DNA from 4 places in the Clostridium sp. JNZ X4-2 genome. Region 1 is predicted to be linked to each of the others. Evidence: riboswitches for the same ligand, from Rfam matches in the RefSeq annotation. Region 1 holds a riboswitch; each other region holds the start of a gene.
What was found. Region 1 has a riboswitch for cobalamin ahead of ACYUJ6_RS11755 (energy-coupling factor ABC transporter permease). Riboswitches for the same ligand answer to the same signal wherever they lie in the genome.
Positions count from the first base shown of each region.

Region 2: another riboswitch for cobalamin. It lies ahead of ACYUJ6_RS15170 (cell wall-binding repeat-containing protein); the one in region 1 lies ahead of ACYUJ6_RS11755 (energy-coupling factor ABC transporter permease).
Region 3: another riboswitch for cobalamin. It lies ahead of tnpA (IS200/IS605 family transposase); the one in region 1 lies ahead of ACYUJ6_RS11755 (energy-coupling factor ABC transporter permease).
Region 4: another riboswitch for cobalamin. It lies ahead of hemA (glutamyl-tRNA reductase); the one in region 1 lies ahead of ACYUJ6_RS11755 (energy-coupling factor ABC transporter permease).

Region 1 is NZ_CM142685.1:2,448,050-2,453,109, reverse strand. Features, by position in the region: gene ACYUJ6_RS11770 (tryptophan transporter) at 6-521, shown strand; gene ACYUJ6_RS11765 (ferritin-like domain-containing protein) at 576-1,004, opposite strand; gene ACYUJ6_RS11760 (hypothetical protein) at 1,091-1,543, opposite strand; cobalamin riboswitch at 1,905-2,076, shown strand; gene ACYUJ6_RS11755 (energy-coupling factor ABC transporter permease) at 2,231-2,899, shown strand; gene ACYUJ6_RS11750 (hypothetical protein) at 2,902-3,240, shown strand; gene cbiQ (cobalt ECF transporter T component CbiQ) at 3,244-4,023, shown strand; gene ACYUJ6_RS11740 (energy-coupling factor ABC transporter ATP-binding protein) at 4,038-4,871, shown strand; gene ACYUJ6_RS11735 (alpha/beta-type small acid-soluble spore protein) at 5,049-5,060, shown strand, end outside.
Region 2 is NZ_CM142685.1:3,149,140-3,155,070, forward strand. Features, by position in the region: gene ACYUJ6_RS15165 (Ig-like domain-containing protein) at 1-1,183, opposite strand, end outside; gene ACYUJ6_RS15170 (cell wall-binding repeat-containing protein) at 1,207-2,967, opposite strand; cobalamin riboswitch at 3,109-3,292, opposite strand; gene ACYUJ6_RS15175 (ABC transporter permease) at 3,427-4,359, opposite strand; gene ACYUJ6_RS15180 (ABC transporter permease) at 4,364-5,437, opposite strand; gene ACYUJ6_RS15185 (ABC transporter ATP-binding protein) at 5,430-5,931, opposite strand, start outside.
Region 3 is NZ_CM142685.1:3,184,866-3,190,796, forward strand. Features, by position in the region: gene ACYUJ6_RS15305 (cell wall-binding repeat-containing protein) at 1-338, opposite strand, end outside; gene ACYUJ6_RS15310 (leucine-rich repeat domain-containing protein) at 400-3,009, opposite strand; gene tnpA (IS200/IS605 family transposase) at 3,164-3,619, opposite strand; cobalamin riboswitch at 3,878-4,060, opposite strand; gene ACYUJ6_RS15320 (hypothetical protein) at 4,402-4,542, opposite strand; gene ACYUJ6_RS15325 (hypothetical protein) at 4,539-4,646, opposite strand; gene ACYUJ6_RS15330 (HIRAN domain-containing protein) at 4,898-5,269, opposite strand; gene ACYUJ6_RS15335 (Rpn family recombination-promoting nuclease/putative transposase) at 5,313-5,931, opposite strand, start outside.
Region 4 is NZ_CM142685.1:478,957-484,887, reverse strand. Features, by position in the region: gene galU (UTP--glucose-1-phosphate uridylyltransferase GalU) at 1-547, shown strand, start outside; gene hemL (glutamate-1-semialdehyde 2,1-aminomutase) at 602-1,876, opposite strand; gene hemA (glutamyl-tRNA reductase) at 1,877-3,148, opposite strand; cobalamin riboswitch at 3,272-3,440, opposite strand; gene ACYUJ6_RS02450 (glycosyltransferase family 39 protein) at 3,586-5,931, opposite strand, start outside.

The sequences.
Region 1 (5,060 bases):
CAATTATGAACTTAAAAAAAATGATTATAAATTCTATACTGCTTGCCATTGGTGCAGTATTGCATCAAGTTGTGCCTCCAATTTTATTTGGAATGAAACCAGATATATCTCTCGCCATGCTTTTTATAATACTTTTGCTTAATAAGGATTACAAGACTTGTGTCTGCTCGGGTGTTGTGGCAGGAATATTGGCAGCGGCAACTACAACTTTTCCAGGAGGACAATTTGCAAATGTAATTGACAAATTCATAACTATAAATGTAATGTTTATTTTGGTAAAACCTTTTAGGGACAAAGTGAATAATCAGATAAATATTGTATTGACTACGGCAATTGGAACAATAGTAAGCGGTACTGCATTTTTAACTGTAGTTTTGCTTACAGTAGGACTTGGCACTAGCTTTACGGCATTATTTTTAACTGTAGTGTTACCAGCAGCTGTTGTAAACACCATAGTGGGTGCAGTCTTATTTAATATAATAAATATAGCAGTAAAAAGAGGGGCAGTAAAACAAATATAAATTGTTAAAAAATCAAGGGCGTGATTTTATTTTATCTCCCTTGATTTTTTTAAGTTATTTATTATATTTTTTTAGTATTCCTTCAAGTATTCTGGCATGACGGCCTTCATCTTTAGAAGCTGAGTTAAAAAACTCTCTTGCAGAATCAATTTTTAATTTTTCTGAGTGAAGTGCATCTTCACGTTTTGACTTATTTGCAAAAATTTCTCCTTCCAGCATCTGTCTTATATCCTGGAAGCAATCCCCCGTTATCATATTGTTTAACTCAGCACATGTAGCAGCATGTTCTATTTCCTCTTTTGCAAGAACTTTTAGTATTTCTGCAATGTCTCCATATCCCTGTCTTTGAGCTTGACGTGCTATAGCAGTATATAGACCAGCTTCTTTTGTTTCACCCTTAAATGTCTGTTTTACTAATCTTTCAACGTCAGTGCCTTCTGTATCTCCCAAGGTTGTTTCATAAGTTAATTTTACATTTTCCATATTATAATAACCTTCTTTCCTTAATATCTATGTACAAGGTATTGTAAGCCCCTCGCCATGGCTGGTTATACATAAACTACATATAATTAATTTTGAGATGATTTTTTGTTAAGTATGTAGGCTTCATGAATTTTATCTGCTGTTTCCGAATTGTCATTTTTTATATCAGCCAGATATAAGAGCACACTGCCTTTATAATCTTTTGGGTTCCCAAATAAAATTACTTCACATGCACTTCTCAAAATATTTATTATACAGTCCTCGTCATGATAAGCATTACAGCTTTTACATTGATTTAATATAAGGCCAATTGTATCTATAACAGAGGATTTATCAAAGACTTTTGTATCAAATAGTGGGATTTCATCTATCTCTTCATCTAAAAATTGCTGACCAGATTTAAGACAGTCAAGTAAGTTTTTTTTACAATATCCTATTAGACAATTTGATTTATCACAGTGGTCCCCACAAATTTCTTTTCCTAAACAACAATTTCCCACTGATGTTATGAGAGAATTAAAATTTATTTCTGTTTCCAATTTATTACCCCCCAGAAGTTTATAATAATAATTATATAATATTTACTATTAATTTGTAAAGCGTTTTTGGTAAGTAATTAAAACTTTAAGTACAGTTTTCATGGCAGACGTATGAGTAAATAAATAGAAAATTTTGCAAGTGATAAAATCAACTTTTTCAAAAAATATCTGACTATGTGATTGCACTAAAAGGTAATCAAAAGTTATTTTATGATGAAGTAAAAAAATATTTAGAACATGCAGCTTGCTCTGAATTAATTTTTTTTAATTTCACTTGACAGCTTTAAAAGTTTGTGAGAAACTTAACTTAATTATTACATGTAATGATTTTTAAGTATTAAAAAAAGTAAACATAGCAAAAATAATATTAAAATATATAGGTGTATTTTACTTAAAAGGGAAGTTAGATGAGAAGTCTGCACGGTCCCGCCGCTGTAAAAGAGGAGTCCTTATAGATATACCACTGGGAAACTGGGAAGGTTATAAGGATGATGATTCCAAGTCAGAAGACCTGCCTATATTATTTGGGAACCATTAAGCTCTACGAGTGATAGGGAGGTGACTGTAATATAGGAATTTATATTGTTTTTTATAAATTTTAACCCCTCAGCGCTTTTAAGCTAAGGGGTTAAATTTTTATTTAGAATTAAAATGGATTTTTAAATATAAAATTGGAGGTAATAAGAAATGCATATTGAAGATGGTATTTTATCACCACAGGCTTGGGGAACATGGTATGCTATAAGTGCTGTATTTATGATACCAGGTGTTAAGGAGATAAAAAAAAGGGTTAAAGAGAACTTATATTATAAACCTTTTTTGGCAATGGTAGGCGTAGCAGTATTTGTTATATCATGCATGCATATTCCCGTTCCTGTAACTGGCTCCTGCTCTCATCCCTGCGGTACTGCACTGGCAGCTATTATAGTAGGACCTTTTGCAACTGGTGTTATTTCAGCTATTGTATTGTTTTTTCAGGCCATATTTTTAGGACATGGAGGCATAACCACCATTGGTGCAAACACTTTTTCCATGGGTATAGCCGCGGGGATTTTAGGATATTTATGTTGGAAAATATTAAGGTATTTTAAAAGTCCTATTTGGCTGGCCGCAGGAGTGGCAGGTTTTGTAGGTGATATAGTTACATATCTGGTAGCTGCCCTTGAATTGGCCATAAGTTTACATGGACATGTTCCTTTGATGAAGCAGTGGATGATATTCTTTTTAGGTTATGGTCCTACTCAGCTGCCTTTAGCTATAGCAGAAGGTGTATTTACAGCATTGGTTCTTCAGGTCATGATAAAAAGACGTCCAGATTTGCTGCCAGGTGTACTTAGGAAAGAGGAGGCAAAATAATTATGGAATCAAGTGGTAATATAAAAAATGGAAAAGGTACAAGCATTAAATTTTTAGATAAATTTACTAGAATTATGTTGACAGTAATGATAATCCTGTTTATTTTTATATTTGGGGCTTCAAAATATATGGTCAATCATAAAATGGAAGCCGGAGGTACAGATGACAAGGTGAATACCATGGCATCCAATAATCACAAGCCTTTTGTTGAATTACCTGGTGATGCACAGGTAGGAGCCTTTTCTGTAGCAAATTTTTTTGCAGGCTTAATAGTGGGACATCATTGGGAAAAATTGTTTGGAGAATCAGCTAAAAATAAAAAATCGTTAAAGGAAGAATAAATTATGGAACTATCTTCATTTGGCAGGATATCTGGTAATAAAAGTTTTTTACACCGTTTGGATGGAAGGGTAAAAACAGTTTTGTTTTTAAGTGCAATTATAATTGTAACTTTTCTTTCCCATTGGTACTTAGTAGTTTCTCTGTGGGCACTTTCTATAATTGGATATTATACTTTGAATATGCCCTGGAAAAGACTTATAAAAAGGATGCTTATGCCCTTTAGTATAGCATGGCTTGTGTTTGCCAGTATGTTATTTACCAATGGACAGCAGGTATTAACCTATATTCCCCTTTTTGGATATCGCTTTAATATTTACAGAGAAGGTCTTATACTTGGAATTTTGTTGATGCTCAGGATAATGGCAGCAGTTAGTCTGGCATGTATACTGTCCTTTTGCACACCCATGATTGAAATACTTGAAACCCTGAGAATATTTAAGGTACCATCAATTATAATAGATTTAGCGGATATGATGTACAGATATATATTTATAATTGAGGATACGGGAAAAAGTATGAGACATGCCCAATTGAGCCGTATGGGAGATAATTCCAGTTGGATGCGCCGTGCTGAAGATGCGGGAAAAATAGCAGTTTATGTCATAATAGAATCTTTGGATCGCAGTGTGAGGGTTTACAATGCCATGCTTTCAAGAGGATATAACGAAGAGAGTAAACAAGCTAAGTTTTTCACATACTCCATTCCAGCCAAGGATTTTCGCTTTGGAATATTAGGAGCAGTTTTATTGGCAGCTTTAATTATTGCAAATATATTGATTTAAAAGGAGAATAATATATGGAACTTATTGATGTGGATAAAGTCAGCTATGCTTATGGTGATGGAAGCCTGGCACTTAAAGATGTTAACATGAAAATAAAAAGCGGGGAAAAGGTAGCAATACTTGGTCCCAATGGTGCAGGTAAATCCACTCTTTTTCATCTGTTTAATGGAATCTTAAAGCCTAAATCAGGTACTATTACAATAAATGGACTTCAGGTATGCAAAAAAAATTTAGTTGAAATAAGACGTATGGTAGGCATGGTATTTCAAGACTCTGATGATCAGCTTTTTAATTCTACAGTTCGACAGGAAATTGCCTATGGGCTTTTGAACATGGGTATGAGAGGGCAGGAATTGGAAGATACAATAGCATGGTCATTAAAGGTGGTTGGAATGACAGGTTATGATGATAAAAGTCCCCATAATTTAAGTGGAGGGCAAAAAAAAAGAATAGCACTTGCAAGTGTCCTTGCCATGAAGCCTAAGGTAATGGTTCTGGATGAACCCACAGCAGCTCTTGATCCCAGGGGAGTATATAAGTTAATCAAACTTCTTGACATAATAAATAAAAAACTTGGAATTACTTTGATCTTTGCCACCCATGATGTGGATACAGTTCCTCTTTTAGCTGATACGGTTTATCTTTTGGATAAAGGAAAAATTGTAAGGGGAGGCACAACTCAGGAAGTGTTTAATCAAAAAGAGTTTATTCGAAAAATTGATTTAAGACTTCCAAGAGTAGCTCATTTGGTTGAAATTCTGGATAGAGATGGAGCAATAAATGCAGATACATTACCTCTTACCATTGGTCAGGCCAAAAGTGTTTTAGAAAATCAAAATAGAAATTGACATGAAAAGATATAAAAGTAGAATCACTGGAATTTTTTAATAAGATTTCAGTGATTTTTTCATATCTGTCATGAATTTAATAGTTTATAAAACTTTAAATTACATAAACTCTAGATACACAATTAAATAAAATACTTCAATAAAAAAATCTATGAGAATGTGAAGGAGGAATTCATCATGACAGGTAAT
Region 2 (5,931 bases), 700 kb from region 1:
CTTCTCCAACTGCAGTAACCTTACCATTAGAATCAACTGTAGCTACATTATTATCAGAACTGCTCCATGAAATTTTATCATCACCAGGTAATGAAGATGCTGTAAGCTGTACACTTCCACCCTTTACTAATTTATCTTCACTTTCATTTAAAGTTATGCTAGTTGCAGGAACATAAAATCCCTTGTATACAGATCCTTTTCCTTCAGTTAAAAGTTTATAGGATACTAATGCTTCCAGTCCCTGGTTTGTGGCATATACATTTACACTATTACTATCTGTATAGCCAAATCCTGATTTATCGCTAACGGCATATCTTAAAAGAGCATCTATAGGATTCTCATTTTTTATAAACCTGCTATCTGTAGTAGGATTTATTCCATTGTCACAAAGACCAATTATGACCATTTCTGTGCTATTGGAGTTTTCCCCGCCATAACAAGATGTAAATCCCCCGTCTTCATTTTGTTCATCGGAAAGTTTCTGTACTGCACTGTCTACTGCAGATTTCACTTCACTATTCTTATAATAATAAGGTGCAAGAGCTGAAAGTGCCACAGCTGTGGTATCTGGATCCATAACATATTTTTCTTCTGCACCTGGAGTCCACTGGTTAACATTAGAGTACCAGGCACCATTTTGCCTGCTGGAATCACTCAATATAGCATCAATTAGTTTTTCTCTCGTCCAAACAGCATTTTGAGGTACATAAAAATTTGCCGCGTCTAAAGCTAAAAGAGCATATAAATAAATATTCATTCCTCCATTTTTCATAGTCTGCTCATCACAGTTATATATATTTTCTACAAGATTTACGCCCTCAAAATTGGTAGGATCTTTCCCTTCTGCCAATAATCCAAGTACGCCTTTTTCATATGTTCCAATCGTTGGAGTTTTCAAGGCTTCTTTAAGATTATCTACATAATTCGATACTGTATCTTTGTCAGCCTTGTACAGTGCCAGATTTGCAATTGCCCTGTCCACAGCTATCCAGCCATTGTTATTTTCATCATTCACCGTAGCACTTATATTATCTATAAGTTCATTTACAGAATCCATATAATCTGTCTGTCCGGTAGTTTGTCCCTCATCTGCAAATACAGTACTTGTAGTACTTCCTGCAACACCTATTACCATAAATGCAGATACTATAAAAGATAGAAATTTTCTATTAAAATTTTTCATCACATTCACCCCTTATACCAAAATCAAGATACACTAAATGTTTCTATATCAATCTTATTATCCATGCTGGAAGATGCCTTTATAGTTCCTGTATAATTACCAGGATCTAAAGTAGTATCTATATCCATCTTCCCACCTGAAGATTCATTTATATATTTTAAGTTACCTTTATCATCATAAAGCCTGATGATTATACAATCGCTTAAATACCTGCTATTAGCCTGTATATTTATAGTTCCATCCACTTTTTCCGTGATCACAAGATTAAGCCCCTCAGCTCCATTCAGCGTTGTCAACTGGGTATCCTGTTTAGGAGGATTATTATTTCCACCAGAGCCACCGGACCCTCCTCCAGTTCCGCCAGGATTTTCATAAGTCCAATTATGATAATCAAACCTTATGACATCTCCAGATTGTGGCTTTATAGACTGGGAACCTACAGTGGCAAAGCCTTCATTTACATATATAAACCAGCTGGTACCATGGGACAAATCGGGAGCAGACTTATTCACATAGCTCTGTCCATTTACAGAAATAGAATTTATATATCCACTTTTCACTTCTACACTGTCCACCATAGATTTTAAATAATCAAAAGCAGTTTTACTGCCATCTATATTTAACACCTGCTTTTTTAAAACAGTTTCATTATTATCCTTAGTAATTTCCAACGTAAAGGTTCCTGAATTTCCGCCTCCCCCTGTACCGGGTTTGGTATCATCTCCTATGCCTCCGCTGGTAGCCTCACCGTTAAAATAATGAACCAGATCATCCACGATTACAGCCGGTACCACCAGCGCACCTCCCAATGCTGTAAGCATGGTTTTGCTGGACATATTTGATTTCAGGAAATCTGCGGTTTTTGTACTCAGGGTTTTGTAAACCAAAACCATAGGTGCAGATTTTGTGGACGCAAGAGCCGATCCGGAAAGGGCGTCTGCAAACTCATCCCCATTGGGGCCGTCTCCACTGGCTATGTACACATTGTCAAAATTAAGGTCGTCTTTGAAATTTTCAAGTACAGCCAAATTTGTATCAAACCTGGTGGTACCTCCAAGTCTTATGGCATTTGGAAGAGATGATTCCAGACTGCCGGCTATAACCGCTGTACCGCCTACTATGTAAGTTTTTGCTATATCCCGGTTTTTCAAGTAATTTTTCACTATCTGGGGAAGTTCATTACTTTGAGACAGTAATATGGGCATTCCCTTTTTTGCAGCTATGGATGCTATTGAAAGACTGTCCGCATAACCACTTCCGGATGTCACTACAATATTATCAGCATCTCCCAGTTCTTCGGCTATTTTTACAGAAGTTTCATATCTGTCTGCTCCGCCAAGTCTTTTCACACTGCTGACACCAATGTTTTTCAACTGTGACTCCACATTGTCAGAAAGGGAACTTGTCCCTCCAACCACAAATACCTTGTCCACCTTAAGCCTTTTGAGTTCACTTATAGTTTCATCACTCAGTGAATCCTGCCTGGAAAGTATTATAGGCGCATTGTATTTTTTTGCAAGAGGTGCTGCACAAAGGGCATCTGCATAGCCATAACCCTGGGCTATAACCGCAGTATTTGCACCATATTTCCACCCATCCTGACTTATTTTTAAAGATGTTTCAATTCTGTCATTTCCTGAAAGTCTGTTTTCATTTGCAGTGGTAGTCATGCCGCCGGTACTGTTTGAATCCGCAAATACATTTCCAGCGGAACTGGATAAAGCAATGCCAATTACAAACAAAAACATGACAATTCTGCTTATGATTTTCTTCATATGTTGCATATCATAATTCCTCCTTATGATCAATAATAAAGAGACCTCCAAGGGTCTCCATTATTTACATTCCAGCATAAATGTTCACATATATCTTACCAATAAAGCACATAACTTTAATAAAATATATAATATCTTTCCCTCCGAAAGAATTAACAAAAATGTCAGGCAGGCTTCCTGGCTCAGATTCATCCTACTCCCTTATCTTCCCAGATACATTACCAGTGATATAAACAAGGTTTCATCCTCCATACAGTAGCGGCGGGGCTGCAGTACTTCTTCAACTTTTCCTTTTAACTGTTAAAACAACAGCACCTAACAACAAATATTAAATTTTTACAAACAATTTATTACCTTATTGTTAAGTATATGATATAAATTTTATCCAGTCAATACATATTAAACAGGATACCGAGTAAAAACACTATGGTAAGTTTACCCAATGAATAAACTGCCACGCCCTTATAATTATCTTTCCTCCCTGGAATATGGCATTCCAAGTGCCTGAGGCATGACGGAACGTCTTGTTCTTGTTTCTCTGGTAGTAAAAATAAGGACTGCAAAAGTCAAAATATAAGGAAGCATCTGAAGTATATATACAGGAACAGCAAAGCCGAAAGCTTGAAGATGAAGTCCAAGGGAATTTATAATTCCAAAAATATATGCTCCTATCATACCCCGAATGGGATTCCACATTGCAAATATTACAAGAGCTACTGCAATCCATCCCCTGCCTGCGGTCATATTTTCACTCCAGGAAGGAGAATATGCAAGTGATATATATGCTCCTGCAGCTCCCGACAACATGCCTCCTAAAATTACACATGTATATCTTACAAGAAAAATATTTATGCCGGCTGCATCTGCGGCAGATGGATTTTCACCAACAGTTCTCACTATAAGTCCTGCTTTCGTCTTATACAGTACAAACCACATTACAAAAACCAGTATAAAACTCAGATATACCAGGGCATCATTTTTAAAAAAAATTTTTCCTATTACAGGTGTTTCATTTAAAAATGGTATACTTATTTCCTTAAATGACACAGAGGGAAGCACCCCAATATAAGATTTCCCCAAATATGCACTAAGCCCTGTACCAAATATAGTAAGAGCCACACCGCTTGCCACCTGATTGGCCTTCAATTTTATGGTAAGGATACCATGAAAAAATGCCAGGATTGCACCAGCACTGCAGCCTGCCATAAAACCCATCCACTTATTTTGAGTATGAATACTCACTGCAAATCCCACTACAGCTCCTACAAGCATCATACCTTCCACTCCCAGATTCATAATTCCCGACTTTTCAGATAGGATTTCACCAAGGCATGCATATAACAGCGGGGTTCCTGCAACAATGCCCGCCGCAATCACTGAAATCATAAAGGTACTGTTCATATGATCACTCTCCCCTCCTCACCAGTTTATACTTAAGCAATATTTCACTGCCAAGTACAAAAAGCAGTATAGAACCCTGAAACATCAAAACTGTGCTCAGCGAAAAACCCGATGTCTGCAGATTATATCCTCCTACAAAAAGTCCCCCCATAAAAAATGAAACAATTATTATACAAAATGGATTCAGCCTTGCCAAAAGGGCTATTATAATGGCCGTATATCCATATCCTGGAGATATATCCTGCTGAAGCCTGTGAATTACGCCTGATATCTCTACCATACCAGCTATTCCGGCTATTCCACCGCTTATAAACATGACAATCAGTATATTCTTTATATAATTCATGCCTGCATAAATCGCCGTATTTTTATTATTTCCGCTGACTTTTATTTCATATCCCCATTTGGAATACTTGAGAATCAAAAACATCAGCATTGCAATTATAAATGCAATAAAAAGCCCTGCATTTATATCTGTATTTCCAAAAGAGGGCAAAGTGGCATTTTGTGAAAAAGTTGCAGTTACAGGAAAATTTTTACCTTCAGGATCCTTCCAGGGGCCAAATACCAGATACTGAACCCACAAAATAGCTATATAATTTAAAAGAAGTGTGCTTATAGTTTCATTTATATTTAAAAATGCTTTTGGAACTGCCGCTATCAGAGCCCATATTCCCCCTGATATAAAACCACATACAAACATAAGCATTAAAAGTTCTCCAATGGGAAGTTCCGGAAACTTAAGCGCAGCCCAGGAAGCCCCAAAAGCTCCCATAAAAAATTGACCTTCTCCTCCTATATTCCAGAGCTTCATGCGAAATGCCAGTGAAACTCCAAGGGAAGTGAGCATAAGCGGAATGGACTTTGCCACAGTTTCAGAAATACCATATAAGGATCCGAAGGCTCCCGAAAATATCTGATAGCACACATCTACCGGATCATTTCCAGTAATGGCAATTATAACAGATGAAAATACAATTCCACCCATTAAGGACACAACAGGAACAATTATCTGTTTTATCATGGAACAGGAATTCGTTTTTTCCAGCTTCCATCTTATAAAATCTGAGTTAGCCACTATAATCATCCCTTTCATTTCCATACATCATAAGTCCTATTGATTTAACATTAACTTGACAAGGTTTTACTATACCCATTATGGATCCCTGGTGCAGTACGGCAATCCTGTCTGAAAGCTGTAATAAATCTTCAACTTCTTCACAGATAAGGAGAATTGCCTTGCCTTTATTTCTCTCATCTATCAAAAGTTTTTTTATATATTGTGAAGCACCTACATCAAGACCTCTAAAGGGATATGAAAGGACAATTATATGGGGATCCAGCTCAATTTCCCTGGCCAGAAGAAGCTTTTGTATATTTCCTCCGGACATTACGCTGATATTATCATTTATAGAAGATGTCTTAATGCCAAATTGTTTAATTACATGGGCTGTTTTTTTACATATTTTATCCCAGTTTATATAAAATCCAGGAGTATATCTATAACTTTCAAGTATCATATTTTCGGAGATATTCATATTTCCTACAAGTCCTGTGCTCATCCTGTCCTCG
Region 3 (5,931 bases), 740 kb from region 1:
AAAGCCTTCTTTGCCTTAAGCCTTTTAATTTCACTTATTGTATTATCACTCAGCGAATCCTGTCTGGAGAGAATTATAGGTGCATTATTCTTTTTTGCAAGAGGTGCAGCACAAAGGGCATCGGCATAACCATAGCCCTGGGCTATTACCACAGTATCCGCACCATCCTTCCAGCCATTTTTGCTTATTTCAAGTGAAGTTTCTATCCTGTCATTTCCATAAATTCTGCTTGAAGATGCAACTGCAGAAGTATCTGCATATACACCAGTTCCTGAACCTGAAAGTGCAATTCCAAACACAAACAGAAACATAATAAATTTGCTTATAATCTTTTTCATATTGACCTCCCTGAATTCATTGTTAAGTCATAAAAATAAATTACTCTTAGTTAAAGTATTATTAAAAAGCTATATTACAATTTGGCAATGCATTTTTTAAATCCTGCTGGCCATCATCGTCTATTGTTATGCCATATAAAACAAGGCTTTTTAAATTTGTCAAGCCCTTTAATGTACTTAAATCAGTTATTCCAGAATTATAACTTAAATCCAGAGTCGTTAAATTTTTCAATCCGCTTAATGCACTTATATCGTTTATTTTATCGTACTTAACCTGGCTATTACCAGAATATTTACTCAAAAGAAGGGTCTGCAAATTAGTCAATTTACTTAAAGCGCTTATATTGTTTACTGGGTTACTGTCTAAATCAAGATACTGCAGATTTGTAAGATCACCTAAACTACTTACATCTTCTACATTATTTCTACTTAAATTAAGATACTGTAAATTTTTCAGTCCGCTCAGTACACTTATATCGCTTATAGTAGTATTTGTTGAACAAGTATCTTCTAGATTAAGCTTTTCCAGGTTAGTTAGATCTTTTAGCCCATTTATATCACCAATAGGATTGTCACTTAAATCCAACTCTTTTAAATTTGTCAAACTTTTTAATCCGTCTAAATTAGCAAATCCATCATATTTAGAATTCATATATAACTTAAGAGACTGCAAATGGCTCAATCCGCTCAATACACTCAAATCATCCACCGGAGTACTACTTAAATCGAGGTATTCCAGATGGGGCAGTTCATTCAGCTTGCTTATGGTATCCACATTTAATTTTCTATTACTTGTCAGATTGAGAGTTTCAAGTGAAGTCAGGTTTTCAATACCACCAAGGTCCAGTATATTCTTACCAGTGACATCCAGTTCAGTTATCTTGTCCACGTCACTTTTATACAAGGTGCCCTCGGGCTTTCCTATGGAATCCCTCACTGCTTCCTCCAAACCCCAGTCAGCAAAAGTTACTTCACTATCATTTTCACCTGTATCACCGCTCACAACAGGTACGGTTTTAACATCGGAGAGGGGTTCCATGTCATCCAGTCCGTCCCACACAAAGGCTTTCAATTCATAATTTCCCGTATCCGGCAACTTTATACTACCTGTCAGTGCAGTGGATCCTTTTGATTCAACATCCTGCTGTGCTGCTGTATAAGTCACAAAGGCATTGTTGTCCTTGTTGAACAGTGCAAGTATCAATGAAACGGGCTGCTCTTCATCAGAATTATTTACAGCATTTATGGTTACTTTGGCATCACTTCCCAGTTTAAAAGACGCATCTTCAGGCAAATCGGTGCTTATATCTACAAGGTTGGTTTGACTATTATCAGTAACTGTTACACTGCAAGCTGCGGTTTTATTTCCATCTTCCGTAGATGCTGTTATTGTGGCCGTACCTTCTGCCTCTGCAGTTATCTTTCCAGTTTGATCCACTGCAGCTATTTCAGGTTTATCACTTGTCCAAGTTACATTTTTATTAGTGGCATTTTCAGGAGCAACAACTGCTGTAAGCTGATCTGTACTCCCCTTTTCCACAGTTGTACTTGTCTTGTCAAGAGTTATTCCTGTCACATTTACAACAGACTCTGCAGCCCTGGTTACAACTATGTTATAGGTCTTTACAGTTCCATCCTCTGCTGTGACTTCAACCTTTATGTTGTTTTCCCCTACATTAAGGTTGGCCTGCTGACCGCTTACATCCTCTCCATTTACACTTACCTTTATCTGAGCTTTACTGTCTGCTGCAGCCGCTGTTATGTCAGTATTTGACACTTCATTGCCAACTGATGCCGTGTAGTATGTTACAGATGAATCAAAAGCTTGATTGAGAGTTACTCCTGAAAGACTCAGATTTGAAAGATCTGCATTGCTGCTCTGTGCAGTTGTAAAATTATATATGGAACCCTTTCCTTCTTTAAACAGCTTATATGCGGTTATCCCCCTAAAACCAACTTCTGTTGATGTAGGATCCAATGATGTATTATTTGTACCTCCAAATCCGCTGTTGTCATTTAAAGCAAAGCTCAATAGCGCATCCATAGGGTTATTGTCTCCCTTTATAAATCCGCTGTCTGTGGCAGGATCTATCCCCAGTGAACATAATGCTGTTATTACTGGGGCTGTTACACCTGTTCCTGAATCCGAGCTGTTATTAACAAGTCCAAACCCTCCATCCGAAGCCTGCCTTTCCTGTAAAAGGGCAATGGCGTTGTCAATGGCTTTTTTCACATCTGCATTTGTGTTATAATATGGTGCCAGTGCTGAAATCACCTCTGCTGTAACACTAGCTTGTGATATATTTGCCTGAGGAGTTGGGTATACGACGTTTCTGTTCCATCCGCCGTCAGATTTCTGCTCACTTAACAGAGTTTGAATCAATTTATCCTTGGTCCATTTTGCATCATCGGGAATGGTAAAGTCCCCTGCGCTTAAGAGTATAAGGGCATATGCACAATATTCTTCATTTCCTACTCCCGGAAGATTTTTTGACATGCCATCACTATTGTATATTTTTTCTATAAGATTAACTCCCCAAAAATTTGTAGGATCTTTACCGTCAGCGATCACTGCAGCAGCAATGGATTCACATTTTGCGACATCATCTACTACGGGGCTTTTGTTTGTATCCATTAAATAATCAGGATCATTTTTGATATTACTTTCCATGGACTTAAAATAATTTTCAGGTATTTCTTTACCTGCCCTGTTTAAGTCATAACCACCCCTAAAAGAGGTGGCTTGCTCAAGCCCTATAAGGGCGTAATACTTCCAGCGCCTAAATGACGCTGGCTTTTACCTTGTTCAAGCCTCAGTGGATTGATTACCTAACTGTACCCTTAAAAGGGTTTTCCAATTCTTTTATTGTAATCTTATCCATTATTTGATCATTTTTTTCTTGTTCTCGAATATACTTTGCTATTGTTGCTTCATTAAGTCCTACTGTACTCACATAATATCCTTCTGCCCAAAAATGTCTATTTCCAAATTTATATTTAAGATTTGAGTGCCTATCAAATATCATCATTGAACTTTTCCCTTTAAGATATCCCATAAAACTTGACACACTTGTTTTGGGAGGTATCGATACTAAAAGATGTATATGATCCGGCATCATATGTCCTTCTATAATTCTTATACCTTTCCATTTACACAAATCTTTTATTATTTCTTTTATATCTTCTCTCAATTTGTAGTATATTATCTTTCTTCGATATTTGGGCGTAAATACTATATGGTACTTGCATAACCACTTGCTATGTGCTAAACTTTCTGCCATAGAGTATTACCTTCTTTCTAATTATTTTGATGACTTGAACATTCATCATTATAACAAAAAAGGTAATACTTTTTTTGCTTAAGCATTTAATCACACCCGCATAGCGGGCGGTTTTTAGTTTCAGGTACTAAAGTACCTTCAACTTGTTAAAACATAAATAAAAAGGCCTTCTTTTGAAGGTCTTCACATATCATATTAATATATTTCACAATTTAAATGGAAATACATCTGATACCAGTCTTTCCTACCAAAAGAACTATATATACCGGCAAGCAGGTAGGTATACTGGCTTGGAATCATCTTACTCTCCATACCTTCCCAAAGGTTGTCCCTTCAGTGGTTTCACATGGATTTCATCTTCCTTACAGTAGTGGAGGCTGCAGTGGTTTCTAACCACTTTCCCTATTAATTCATTGAGAAGCCTGCTGCAAATATTATTTAATTTTCATTACCTTGATAATATATCATGTATAGGTATTTGTCAACATATTTGTTAAAACTTTATCTTAATGGAATTATATTATTTATATACAACTTTCTACATAACACGTCATTTTTTGTCTAAATATTCTTTTTATGGTTAATACATTATTCAATACCCCTTATTGATCTTTTACTTTAACTCTATACCTAACAATTAATTAAATAAACAATCTATCTGATAAAAAAAACTATTTGCAGCAAGCACATTTATTGCATGTAATTCCATATAATACCTGTACTGTTTGTGAAAAAAAATAATATCCCGAGCTTTATTTCCCAGGATATATTACAACAATTATCTACATAATATTCATCATAACTCTAATTAGACGTTTTCCTCCTGTAATTTCAGCTTCATCCTTATCTGAACCATCTCTTTTAGGCTCCAGCATTTCATTTACACGTTCCCTTAGACTGTCTCTCGCTTCTTCAACACTCAAACACTCATAGTCTTTTCACCATTAGTTCGCTCCTGCTCTGCCTGTAAAACCTTTGCTCTGAGTTGTAAAATTTGTTCTCTCCTCTCAAAAGCATCTATGCTCATCAAGACAACATCACCCTCATCATTTTTAGTTATATAAATTGGTTCTTTTTGTTTCATGAGCTAATGGTGATATTGCCAAATATTCATTTCTAAGTGCTGCCGATACTTTAATAATCATATTTTCTTCTCCCTTTATACCATTATTATGATAGAATTATATCATAATTTTTTTATACAATTAATGGATTAGCCAACACACATTTTGTGTTTATCTCACTCAAAAAAATTTTACTTAGTTTTTCAAGCTTGACCTATCGTATCATAGTGTTCAGTTTTTTCACCATTTTCTGTATTTCTTCTTCTTTTAAATCTTTTTCTATTTTATCAGGCAAAAGCACAAGGGCAATCACGCTTGAATGGGTAATAAAATAAACCTGTGCATAGGCATACTCCCCTATATGCTCATATAATCTTCCGGAACTTATGGTCCCCTTAAAAACAGTATTGGGGCTGTTGGCTACATAACCCACGGTGCCAATATAAGGAAGCTCAACTCGTATTGCCTCGCCGTCATATTCATTTTCAGGCTCTTTTACAATTTTAAGTATACGGTCAATCTCAAAGGGTTTTTTATCGTAATAATGGTTCAATCCTGTAATTGTAATAAAACAATTCTTCTCCAAATATAACACCCCTTTCAATCTGAAGTTCAAAGTTCTTTGTTCTTTAATTCTGGTATTTCTTTTTCAGTTCTATTATTTTTTCTTTTGGTAATTCAGTTATGTCTGCTATATCATTTATTGAATCTCCACGATTAATCATCTTTTTAGCTATCCTTATTGCTTTATCATTTGTTCCTTTTTCTATGCCTTTTTCTATTCCTTTTTCCTCTGCCACTTTTATCCTGGTACGCTGGTCACTGATTTCTGCCTGCCTTGCCTCATATAACATCCTGGCTTTTTCATCCCGGCTTATTATTTGAAGCAGTCCATAAGCTTTTTTTATATTTTTGTTCTTCCCTGCCAGCACCTCTATCACTCCCTTCGATTTTGCATCCAGAAATTCCATCCACTGTACTATTGGATCATCTTCACTTCTCTCAACTTTTTCGTCAAATAATTTTGGTATTTCTAGAAAGTGAACTTCCAGTATGTCAGTCAATTTATACCCTGTTTCATCTTCTGTCAGGTGATAACTTGAGTATAATTTATTTAACGGTGTACATTTGAAATCCACTATATTTATAGTCACACATTTCTTTAACTTATCATAGGTATCCCCTAGTTTTATCTGGCTTGTGTACATCTTGCTCCAGTAAAATATGGTGCGTTCTGCCATATATTCC
Region 4 (5,931 bases), 1.6 Mb from region 1:
GGGTCATGCCATAAGCCTGGCTAAAAGTTTTATAGAAGACAAACCCTTTGCAGTTATGTTGGGGGATGACATAGTTGACAGCAAAATACCTTGTCTTAAACAATTGATGGATTGTTATGATAAATATAATGGATCCATTTTAGGAGTGCAGCCTGTAAGTGAAAGCATGATTCCCAAATATGGTATTGTAAGCGGAACAAAAATTGAAAATCTGGTTTACAGAGTGAATGATCTGGTGGAAAAGCCCAAAATCGAAAAAGCTCCTTCAAATATTGCCATTCTGGGAAGATATATAATAACCCCAGAGATATTTGAAATTCTTGACAAAACCAGACCGGATAAAAATGGAGAAATACAGCTGACTGATGCATTGAAATTCCTTGCAAAAACAGAACCCGTGTATGCTTATAATTTTCATGGGAAAAGATATGATGCCGGGGATAAATTGGGATTTTTAGAGGCAAACATACACTATGCCTTAAAGAGACAGGACTTAAAAGAAGAACTCATGGATTATCTGGCCGGCATAAGGGAAAAGTCTGTTTAAACAACCTGATAAAATAGAGGTGGATTTGTGTAAAAATCAAATCCACCTCTATTTTTAAATTTCAAAGGTATTAAATGCTTCCAGGAATCTATCAATATCCTGATCAGTATGTTTTACATTTAAAAATACAGCTTCAAATTGTGAAGGTGCAATATAAATACCCTTACTTATCATATGTTCAAAATACTTTGCAAAAATACCTGTGTCACATTTTTTAGCGTCCTCATAATTTCTAACCTCTGAATTTTTCGTGAAAAACAGTGCAAACATGGCTCCGCACCTGTTGATTACAACAGGTAATTTTTTCTTTTTTACTATATTCTTTACTCCCTGTTCCAATTTTTTACCTAATTCTTCAAGATGGACATAATACTTCGGGTGTGTGTGGAGTTTTTTTAATGTAGCAAGTCCTGCCGCCATTACCACAGGGTTTCCGGACATAGTTCCAGCTTGATAAACCGGCCCCAGGGGCGAGAGTTTCTCCATTATGTCTTTTCTGCCGCCATAGGCACCACAGGGAAGTCCCCCTCCTATGATCTTTGCAAATGTAGTGATGTCGGGCTTTATGCCATAAATACTTTGAGCACCCTTGTAAGCCACTCTGAATCCGCTCATGACTTCATCAAAGATAAGAAGACTTCCATTTTTATCACAAAGTTTTCTAATGCCCTTTAAAAAGTCTTTATCTCCTGGAATTACACCCATATTCCCGGCTACAGCTTCAATTATAACAGCTGCAATACTGCTGCCCTGTTTTTCAAAAAGCTTTTCTACACTTTTCAAGTCATTGTATTGAGCCACAAGAGTATTTTTTATGCTGTCTTCAGGGACTCCCGCACTGCCCGGAATTCCTTCAGTCATGACTCCTGATCCTGCATCAACCAAGAAATCATCAAAGTGTCCATGATAACATCCGGCAAATTTTATGATCTTGTTCCTTCCCGTATAACCTCTGGCAAGCTTTACCGCACTCATGGTAGCTTCTGTACCCGAATTTACCATTCGGAGCATTTCCACATTGTCCACAGTTGTGCATATATGTTTAGCCAGATCCAATTCAACTTTAGTATTGGCTCCAAAGGATATGGCATTTTCACAGGTGTTTTTTATGGCATTTACCACATCTTCGTCACAATGTCCTAAAAGCATGGGACCCCAGGAGCATACAAAATCTATGTACTCATTGCCATCTTCATCATAAATATAAGCTCCCTTTCCCTTTTTTATTACAGGTGGATTTAAGGGTACATCCTTAAATGCCCTGACAGGGCTGTTTACTCCCCCAGGCATATATAATTTGGATTCATTGAATATATCATCACTTATCATCTATTTACATCTCCATTCTTTATTTTGCTGTAAATCACTATTATAATCCCGCTTTAAATCATTATCACAGCTAGGAGGAAAAAATATTCTATTTATCATTTTCAGACACTCATCTTCTCTTCCCTTAAGTTTTTCTTCCTTCAGCACTTCTATTGCCCTGTCTACATAAACTCTGGCAGTGCTGTTTATCATTGTGCTTACAAGTGCTTCATTGTCTTTTGTATATCGTTTGTTCTTAAAAGTCTGTATTCTTTTATTGCAGATTTCATTACCATATTTTTTTATCCTTTGTATTTCAGGTGAAAGTTCATCCAAAGCCTGCCATTCCATAAATTTGTTTATATAGTCATCCACAATATATTTGTATCTCAGCATCTTTTCTTTTCTCATGATTTTATTTCTTTCATCCATCTTGCTTATGCTGTCAATATCATAGAGCTGGATCTGAGGCAAATCCGAGACACCTGTATCAACATCTCTGGGCACCGCCAAATCAAATACAAGTAATTTTTTCCAGGGAATATCCTCTTTTGAAATTATTGTATGCGGTGCAGAAGTACAGCTTATGATACAGTCTACCTTATTATAATAATTTTTTCTCTCTTTGAAAGTTATAAATTTAACCCATTTGTAATCATAGCATAAATTTTTGATCTTATTCAAGTCACGGACTACAATATATACCATTTCTGCATTGGAACTTTCCAGATACTTCAGCACCAGCTTGCCGATTTCCCCGAAACCAATTATCATATACTTTCTGCAGCCTTTATTTAATGCCTCCCTTACCGCTATGGACGGAACCGATACAGGTATTTTATACATCTCACAGATACTTTTGAATTCCTTTCCACAGGCTATGGCATTTTGAAACAACCTTTCAAGACCGCCTTTTATAGTTTTAGCTTTTACCGCTGCAGTATATGCATTCTTGATTTGTCCTAAAATTTGATCTTCGCCCAGAATTTTTGAATGGAAACCACAGCTGACCTCTATTAAATGTTTAACGGCCTCACTGTCTTCAGCATAAAAAGTATAGGGAATAAGTCTGCTGTCCCAATCCAATCCTTTAAATACTATATTCACTACATCTTCCCTGGAAAATTTTGATTCCATATATATTTCTGTTCTATTACAGGTACTCAATATTAAGACATTTTCCAGAAATTCATGGAGACATTTTAATTTACCTTCCAGCTTTGAAGCTATAATGGAAAACCTCTGCCTGATTTCAATATTACATTCACTCTTTATTCCAATAAGCTGTACCATTTTCATCACTCCCGTTTAATAAAAAAATCCTTTTAACAAAGTGTCAAAAGGATTTTTATAATCAATACATATTACTGTAAAAATAGTTCATCAATATCAAGCCCCCTCTATCACTTGTAGAGTTAACGGTGCGAAGTATAGACAGGTCTTCTGACTTAAGATTCATTATTTAAGTATGCCTTCTCCGTTTCTCAAGTGGCCCATATTGCTTAAATTCATCTAATACAGCTACAGGATAGTTCAGGATTTTTACCTGATTCCCCTTTAATTAACCTACACTTATTATTAGATTTTATCTTAATTATAACATTATCAAGGAAAGAATCAACTCTCATTTATCAGCAAGGGTGCATATTTCTGACACAGTTTTCAGGAAATATATGGAATGGGGTCAGACCCCATACCAAAATTTGGAACGGGGTCTGACCCCCCTTCCATTATTTTACAGTGCCTTGTAAATCATACAGTGTCTGGGAATTCATTCCCATTCCTCCAAATCCATTTTGACCTGAATTCTGAACTTTTCCGCTTTCATCTTTATTTGTGCCTGCATTTTTATTCGCGTCTCCATTGAGTTCATTAGATTGTTTGTTGCCATTATTAGATTCTTTGTTGCCATTACCCATTTGACTATTCATTTGAGCGTTATTGAAGTTTCCCTGAATGTTTCTATTTTCCTGACTGCCGGATGTGGTATTCTTCCACTGGTTTTCCGGAACAGCTTTACCGTTTTTCTCAACCCAGCTCATTATATCATCTGAATCTCTTCCCATTCCTCCTGTAAGCACATATCTTATTTCGCCTTTTTTAACAAGCTGCTTGAATTCACTTAAGGAAAGTATTTTATCGGATCCTGAGAATCCACCAAGAGGCATCACGCTTTTACCGCTTTCAATTATCATGCCGGCACCAGTATTGGAGCTGGAGACCACAAGAGCATATCTCTCATTTTTAACATGGCTGTCAAGGAATTTTATTAATTTTTCATTTGTATTGCTGAGTCTGCTGCTTCCTCCCATACTCCTCATGCCGGCATTGCCGGATCCGCTGCTGGATAGGAGTTCCAATCCTGCAGCAGGCATGCTTCCATTTACACCATGAGTTACAGCAGCAGAGGATCCAATAGCAGGCGTTATCAGTATTCCTATAAAAGCAAGACTGGCAAGCACCCTGGCAAAATTTATATTTCTGCCTTGATTTAAGCTTTCTCTCTTTATTATCCTGTAAATTATCAGCAGCACAGAAGAAGCAAGACACATCACTGCAGCTGCTGTGATTATACCTTTAAATACAGCAGGTATAGTAGTGTTAAAATAGGATAACATGAGCAAATCCAGCAGCCCTTCTAAGATAAGGGATACAGGCAGAAGCAACCATTTCCTTATGCTTTCTTCTTTGTACAGCTTCCACATGGAAGTAAGGCCTATACCCGATAAAGCTGCAATTGGAGGAGCCATCATAGTCAAATAGTACTGATGAAACAGACCCCTAGTATAGCTGAAATATATAAATTCCGGAACAAGCCAGAGGATCCACATTATTAAATCCAATTTCTTTCTATTATTAAAAGGAAATCTGAGTTTTTCCACTATTGCTGCAGCAATAAATCCCAATATGGATAGTGGTAAAAACCAAACTATCTGATCCGATAAAATATTTTTAGAGAACAGTCTTGTAATGCCTGCTGTAGTCTGACCTCCAAAATTTCCTGAAAGCCCGTTGGCCCCGCCAGGTCCGCCGAAGCCTCCTCTTTGTGTTCCTCCCATTCTCTTTTCAAAAGACATCTGTCCTGAATTTCCTCCATTTTTCTGAGAGGATCCGCCAGTTCCTCCAGGGACCTGCATCTGAGGCATTCCTGACCCCTTACTACTTCCACTCATGTTGGCATTTTTTGTTCCAGAAGAGCTTCCAGTTTTGAAGCCATTCATTTGTCCCTGTTGCCATTTTCCTCTTGCTTCTCCCCGGGTGTTTCCATTTCCTCTTCCCATGCCGCCGCCCATACCGCCATTGCTGCTGCTGAGCCTTTCCAATCCATTGTGTCCGAATATAAGCTCCATAACAGTGTTATTTGTACTGCTTCCTACGAAAGGTCTGTTTTGGGCAGGAACCAGGTCCACAGCTACTGCCCAGGACAGAGATACTGCAGCAAGCACAATTGTACTTATAACAAGATGCTTTAGTCTCTTTTTCACAGGTGCAGCCGAAGAAATCAAATATGTTATATATATGGCAGGAATTATCATATATGCCTCAAGCATCTTTATATTGAATCCCACCCCTACAAGAACAAGGCTTATTAAAAGATATTTAAATCTTCCCTTTTCTGCGGCCTTGGACAAAAACATACAGGCAAAAAGCAGTGTCATAACCAAAAGGTTGTCTATGGTATTGTTCCTGCTGGCTGCTACGAAAACAGGCGTGATTGCAAGACACAGCGCTGAAATAAATGCTGCCGTTTTTCCAAAGGATCTTTTAACTATATAATATAAAAGTCCAACGGATATCACTCCTGCAAGAGCCTGGGGAAGCAATATGCTCCATCCCTTGAATCCAAATATCCTGGCGGATATGGTCTGTATCCAGAAACCCAGAGGAGGCTTGTCAATAGATACAAAGCCCCCCGGATCAGACGCTACAAAGAAAAAGTTCTTAAAATTCATAAGCATGCTTTTTACACCAGCTGCATAATATTCGTTTCCATATCCTTCTATACTTAAATTTGCAAAATTCAATATTGCAGATATAACCAATACCACAGATAGTCCAAATTTTTCTTTTGTAAA